Regions from separate parts of the Pectobacterium aroidearum genome, predicted to be linked through region 1. Evidence: predicted binding sites of a transcription regulator. Region 1 holds the regulator's gene; the other holds the start of a gene.
The links. Region 1 encodes ArgR, which controls arginine synthesis, uptake and breakdown. Its sites were predicted from a motif close to ANTGAATAAAAATACANT; they were not measured.

Region 1 (3,669 bases):
TTTTAAGGAAACAAGACTGGCATCCCGCTGATATCATTGCTGCACTGCGCAAGAAAAACACGACGCTGGCGGCAGTATCGCGAGCGGCCGGATTAAGCTCATCGACGTTAGCCAACGCGCTCTCACGCCCTTGGCCAAAGGGAGAATGGCTTATTGCTGATGCGCTAAATATCCACCCATCAGAGATTTGGCCAAGCCGATACTACGATCCGGAAACCAATGAGCTTATCGACAGAAAAAAACTCATCCGCCCCGATTAAAAAAGAAAAGCCGGAGATCGACATCTCCGGCTTTTTATTCAACGTCACGTATTACAAGAATCTCAATGATTAATTCTTGATGAACGTCTCGCCTAACTCAATATCCTGCTTCAGCGTATCCAGCATGCTGCTAAGCGCGTTTTGCTCAAAAGCGCTTAATGTGCCGATGTCTTTACGCTCTACAATGCCGTCTTTGCCCAACAGCACCGGCTGAGCGAAGAAACGGGCATGTTTGCCATCGCTTTCAACGTATGCACATTCCACCACACCGCTTTCGCCTTGCAGCGCACGAACCAGAGACAGACCAAAACGTGCAGCAGCCTGACCCATGGACAGCGTCGCCGATCCGCCACCCGCTTTGGCTTCAACAACTTCGGTGCCGGCATTCTGAATACGCTTGGTCAGATCGGCCACTTCCTGCTCGCTGAAGCTGATACCAGGAACCTGAGACAGCAATGGAAGAATCGTCACACCAGAGTGTCCGCCGATAACCGGTACATTAATATCCTGCGGCTGTTTGCCTTTCAGTTCAGCGACAAACGTGTTGGAACGGATGATATCCAGCGTGGTAACGCCGAACAGTTTGTTTTTGTCATACACGCCGGCTTTTTTCAGCACTTCTGCTGCAATGGCAACGGTGGTGTTCACTGGGTTGGTGATAATACCGATACAGGCTTTCGGGCAAGTAACCGCGATTTGCTCAACCAGATTACGCACAATGCCCGCATTGACGTTGAACAGATCGGAACGATCCATACCAGGCTTACGTGCCACACCGGCAGAGATCAGCACGATATCCGCGCCAGCAAGCGCAGGTTTAGCATCTTCACCGCTATAGCCTTTGATCTTCACTGCTGTAGGAATGTGGCTCAGATCGACGGCAACACCTGGCGTGACCGGCGCGATATCGTAGAGGGATAGTTCTGAACCTGAAGGAAGCTGGGTTTTGAGGAGGAGTGCGAGTGCCTGACCGATACCACCTGCTGCTCCGAGAACTGCAACTTTCATCCTAAACTCCTTATTATCGTAAAATAAAAAAGTGCCGTGAATTCATTTGGTTATAAACAGAATATAAAAATGGGGATAAGATCAGTCTACTCATCGTTCTGCAAATGGCATGAGAGACAAAAAAATACGCTATGTCTCTAATAATAAATCAAAAACAACCATTCGTTTGAAAGGTAAGTAAAGTTAATAAGCTATTGAGCTATAACGCGGTGTTCATTCACGTGCAATTAACCTGTGCGCTACATTACACCGATCGATGGCGTCCAAACAACATCATTCTGATAACATTTGATTTACTTTTATGTGACGCAGGACGCATTTTTCGGACTCCCCAAGAGGCGAATTTTTTTGAAAACAGCGACTAGCACATATCTGGTGAAATAGATTGGAATTATACGCGATTTAATTGCATAAAAATTCACACAACTGCATAATAGAAGGATTAACCATAACAATTAATCCGGTGCAGAATGCGAAATTCGACAAAACAAGAAGACCTCGTTAAAGCGTTCAAAGCGCTGTTAAAGGAAGAGAAGTTCAGTTCTCAAAGTGAAATTGTTCAGGCATTGCAAGACGAAGGATTTGAAAATATCAACCAATCCAAGGTGTCACGCATGCTGACGAAATTTGGCGCCGTGCGCACCCGTAATGCAAAAATGGAGATGGTGTATTGTCTCCCAGCCGAACTCGGCGTTCCTACCACATCCAGCCCGTTGAAGAATCTTGTGCTGGACGTGGACTATAACGATGCGGTCATCGTCATCCACACCAGCCCGGGAGCCGCGCAGCTCATCGCCCGTCTGTTGGATTCACTCGGGAAGTCAGAGGGAATCCTCGGCACCATCGCGGGGGATGACACGATCTTCACCACCCCAGCAAGAGGCTTCAGCGTCAAACAGCTTTACGAAGCGATTCTGGTGTTATTCGAACAAGAGCTGTAACGCGCCCGTTCACTGCCGCTCTTCATTGCTCGTTTCTTTACTGCATATTTTTCGCTACGTATAGGCTCTCTACACGTAGCGATTATTGCTAAAAAGCTCATACTGCTGGCAGCTCAGCCAACGGCCAGCGTGGTCGAACGGATACACCCAGCGTCTGACTGGCACCATGCGCCAGACGTACACTGCCCGCATAGGCAATCATCGCGCCATTATCCGTACAGAATTCAGGACGCGCATAAAACACTTCGCCGCCACGTTTCGCCATCACGTCGCCTAAGCGCTGACGCAGCGTCCGGTTCGCACTTACGCCCCCCGCCATGATCAGCCGTTTAAAGCCTGTTTCATCCAACGCACGACGGCACTTAATAGCCAGCGTATCCACCACGGCATCTTCAAATGCGCGGGCAATGTCAGCACGCGTTTGATCGTCATCACCGTTGCTACGAATCGTATTGGCAGCAAACGTTTTTAGCCCGGAGAAGCTGAAATCCAGACCGGGGCGATCGGTCATTGGGCGCGGAAACGTAAAGCGCTGGGAATCTCCCGCCTGCGCCATTTTCGATAGCATCGGCCCACCGGGATAATCCAGCCCCAGCAGCTTCGCCGTTTTATCGAACGCTTCACCCGCCGCGTCATCAATCGACTCACCCAGCAAACGGTACTCACCAATGCCCGTCACGCTGATGAGCTGCGTATGCCCACCAGAAACCAGCAGTGCCACGAAGGGAAACGCCGGTGGATTATCTTCCAGCATCGGTGCCAGCAAATGCCCTTCCATATGATGCACAGGAATCGCCGGCACATCCCAGGCAAACGCCAGAGAGCGGCCGACAGTCGCCCCCACCAGTAACGCGCCGACCAAACCGGGGCCCGCAGTGTAAGCCACACCATCGATATCGCCAGCCTGCAACCCAGCTTCACGCAGCGCTGCCTGAATGAGCGGCACCGTTTTACGCACGTGATCGCGCGAGGCGAGCTCAGGCACAACGCCGCCGTAATCGGCATGTAATTTAACCTGGCTGTATAACTGATTGGCAAGCAAACCGGTTTCTGTGTCATAAATGGCCACACCGGTTTCATCACAGGATGTTTCGATACCCAATACGCGCATTGCTGTTCCTACTTTGATGACGATACAAGCGCTCGTTGAATGCCGCTTGCTTCAAACTGTGGATAGTCTACCATAAGCGCCCTGATTTCTGCGCTGGCCGTGGTTGGGTGTTTTATGATCACCACAATGCTTTACAAAGGCGTCACGTTTGCAGTAGAATTCCGCACCATTTTGAAAAGGCTGGCACAAGGCCAGCGGCAAACCGAATTTATTGAGGTGAGAGGCACATGCCGGTAATTAAAGTACGTGAAAACGAGCCGTTCGACGTAGCTCTGCGTCGCTTCAAACGTTCCTGTGAAAAAGCAGGCGTTCTGGCTGAAGTTCGTCGTCGTGAGTTTTATGAAAAACC
Region 2 (3,669 bases), 380 kb from region 1:
AGAGAAGTAAAATAGTCAGTAGTAAAAAAGTTAGTACGGACGCGGGGTGGAGCAGCCTGGTAGCTCGTCGGGCTCATAACCCGAAGGTCGTCGGTTCGAATCCGGCCCCCGCAACCAATTGATGTGAGTCGTCCATCAAGGGAAGTAAAAGTAGTAAAGAAAGTCATACGGACGCGGGGTGGAGCAGCCTGGTAGCTCGTCGGGCTCATAACCCGAAGGTCGTCGGTTCAAATCCGGCCCCCGCAACCAACAAGACTATTTTCAAGTTCGATTAAGAACTTATCGATAAAGCACCTTAACGGGTGCTTTTTTGTTTTCTGCGCATCTATTTTCTCTGAACCGCGCCGGTTAGACGCGGTCATCGTATGACATCAGCAGCATCAACTACTGCTGAGCCTGACTGGCAAAGTAAGCTTTAATGCCTGCAAAAATGGATTCGGCAATTTGCTGCTGGAAATGGCTGGTGCGCAGCTTGCGCTCTTCCTCCAGATTACTGATAAAAGCCGTCTCAACCAGCACTGAAGGAATATCCGGCGCTTTCAGTACCGCAAAGCCAGCCTGATCGACGCTGTTTTTATGCAGACGATTCACCTTGCCTAAGCGGGTCAGGATCTCTTTACCAAACTTCAGGCTATCGCTGATAGTGACGGTCTGCACCAAATCGAACATGGTGTGATCCAGATAGCGATCGCCGCTCATGCTTACGCCGCCGATCAAATCCGATTCGTTCTGAGTTTCTGCCAGAAATCTGGCGGCGGTACTGGTTGCGCCTTTCTTCGAGAGTGCAAAAACCGACGATCCTCTTGCCGCTCGATTGGTAAACGCATCCGCATGAATCGAAATGAATAGATCGGCACGCTGCTTGCGCGCTTTCGCCACCCGCACGCGCAGCGGAATGAACACATCTTCATTGCGCGTCATATATGCCTTCATGTTGGATTCATTATCGATCAACTTGCGCAGGCGGCGAGCGATTTGCAGCACGATGTCTTTCTCACGCGTTTTATTCTTGCCAATCGCACCAGGATCTTCACCGCCGTGACCGGGGTCGAGCATAATAATCAGCGGACGATCCCGTCCTGCCTTCCCGGCTTTCGGCGCTTCTGCGGGCAACGTGCGCTCCAGTTCGCCCTTGTTGTAATCCTCCAACAGCGCCAGCAGCGGATCTTCTTCGTTGTCGTAGCGTCCGGCGGCAGGGTACAAATCCAGTACCAGTCGATGCTTGAATTCGGCCACCGGCCCCAGCGTAAAGACTTTGGTCGTCGCCTGCTGCTTGAGTTCCAGCACCAAACGCACCGTGCTTTTATCAAACTGGCCGATGCGCGCCTCTTTAATCAACGGGTCATTATCCTGCTGAAACTGGCTGGCTATTTCCTTCAATACGCTGTTCAGATGAACATTTTCAATATCCACCACGATACGTTCAGGGTTACTGAGACTAAACTGGTTATATTTCAGCGGGTGATTGGATTCAAGTGTGACGCGGGTATAGGCGGAGGATGGCCAGACGCGCACGGCAACGACCTGTGTGGTCGCCGCCATCCCGACACCGCTTACGCTTAACAGCCAGGTTGCTGCTGCGCTTTGTAATAGACGTCGTCGAGTCAGATGATGATTCGAATGAGACATGCCGCTCCGATCTGATTGCTGTGCGTTATCCTGAATTTTTGTTTGCTAATACATGGGATAAGCGATCAAAAAGTGAATAAAGGTAAAAATTGTCAAAAACTTTAACGAATCTGCCCGGTGCTGTCATGCAAAAATCATCTGCAGGCCTTATAACAGGCGGATATCATAAATTTGAAGCATTAACCTCGCTTTTCTGGTTAATACTTCCTCTTGCGTTTTACGTCATAAAGAATAAAAATACAGAAATTACGAATAAAAATGCAAAGAGGGCTCGCAGTGAAGGAACGTAGTACAGAACTGGTTCAGGGCTTCCGCCATTCAGTTCCCTATATCAATGCCCACCGTGGCAAAACGTTTGTCATCATGTTAGGTGGCGAAGCCATTGAACATGCCAACTTCTCTAGCATCGTAAATGATATCGGGCTGCTGCACAGTCTGGGGATCAAGCTGGTGGTCGTTTATGGCGCTCGCCCCCAGATCGATGCCAACCTGACAACGCACCACTACGAGCCTCACTACCATAAAAACACCCGCATCACCGACAGCACCACGCTGGAATTGGTCAAGCAGGCTGCGGGGATGTTGCAGTTGGACATCACGGCCCGACTGTCGATGAGCCTGAACAACACGCCGCTGCAAGGTGCCCACATTAATGTCGTCAGCGGTAATTTTATTATCGCGCAGCCGCTTGGCGTGGATGACGGCGTGGACTACTGCCACAGCGGCCGTATTCGTCGTATTGATGAAGAAGCCGTTCACCGCCAGTTGAATAGCGGCGCAATTGTCCTGCTCGGGCCAGTTGCGGTTTCTGTCACAGGTGAAAGTTTCAATTTAACCTCGGAAGAGGTCGCGACCCAGCTCGCCATTAAGCTGAAGGCAGAGAAGATGATCGGCTTCTGCTCATCTCAGGGCGTGACCAATGAAGAAGGCAGCATCATTTCCGAGCTGTTCCCGGATGACGCACAGCGGCGTATTGACACGCTCGAACAGACTGGCGATTACCATTCAGGCACCGTCAGATTCCTGCGCGGTGCGGTCAAAGCCTGCCGTAGCGGTGTACGCCGTAGCCATCTGATCAGCTATCAGGACGACGGCGCACTGCTACAGGAGCTGTTCTCACGTGACGGTATCGGTACACAGATCGTGATGGAGAGCGCCGAGCAGGTTCGCCGTGCGACCATCAATGATATCGGCGGTATTCTGGAACTGATTCGCCCGCTGGAAGAACAAGGTATTCTGGTGAGACGCTCGCGCGAGCAGTTGGAAATGGAGATCGACAAATTCACCGTCGTGGTACGCGATAACCTGACCATCGCCTGCGCTGCGCTGTACCCGTTCCCAGAAGAGAGTATCGGCGAAATGGCCTGCGTCGCGGTTCACCCAGATTACCGCAGTTCATCACGCGGCGATATGCTGTTGATGCGCATTGCAGCTCAGGCGCGTCAGCAAGGTCTGCAAAAGCTGTTCGTGCTGACGACGCACAGCATCCACTGGTTCCAGGAACGCGGATTTTTACCCGCCGAAGTAGAAATGCTGCCGAAGAAGAAACAGGCGCTGTATAACTACCAGCGTCGCTCAAAGATTCTGGTGCTGGATCTCTGAGCTATTCCACTCGATAACCCTTCTCGTGGCCGACCGTAAAATCGGCCACGACCGTTTATCAACTTATGGCTGCTTGCCAAATTCACAGCTTAGCGTTGTCCACTTCCTTGCCTGTTCACTTAGCGTAAATCCCAGCCCCAGACGATCGGATACCCACATCCGCCCATCGCGCAACTCTAGCTGCTCGTTGAAAAGCGGATTCAGCCACTCGAAGTGTTCCAACCAGGGTTCAATCGGATAGGCTGCGGCCAGATGCAAATGCACTTCCATCGCAAAGTGCGGTGCCAGCTTACGTCCATGCTTCGCGGCCAAATCCATGATCTTCAGGAAAGGAGAAATCCCGCCCACACGCGGTGCATCCGGCTGCACAAAATCACTAGCGTTACCGAGGATCAGCTGTTCATGCTCGCGGAAACTGGTCAGCATCTCGCCAGTGGC

Region 2: the regulator ArgR is predicted to act here: its motif matches at 1,856-1,873, upstream of argA (amino-acid N-acetyltransferase).

The regions. Positions count from the first base shown of each region.
Region 1 is NZ_CP166097.1:4,377,085-4,380,753, forward strand. Features, by position in the region: gene AB8809_RS19715 (helix-turn-helix transcriptional regulator) at 1-260, shown strand, start outside; gene mdh (malate dehydrogenase) at 330-1,268, opposite strand; gene argR (transcriptional regulator ArgR) at 1,739-2,209, shown strand; gene tsaD (tRNA (adenosine(37)-N6)-threonylcarbamoyltransferase complex transferase subunit TsaD) at 2,307-3,320, opposite strand; gene rpsU (30S ribosomal protein S21) at 3,548-3,669, shown strand, end outside.
Region 2 is NZ_CP166097.1:3,994,638-3,998,306, forward strand. Features, by position in the region: tRNA gene AB8809_RS18070 (tRNA-Met) at 41-117, shown strand; tRNA gene AB8809_RS18075 (tRNA-Met) at 173-249, shown strand; gene amiC (N-acetylmuramoyl-L-alanine amidase AmiC) at 385-1,629, opposite strand; gene argA (amino-acid N-acetyltransferase) at 1,888-3,231, shown strand; gene AB8809_RS18090 (L-talarate/galactarate dehydratase) at 3,295-3,669, opposite strand, start outside.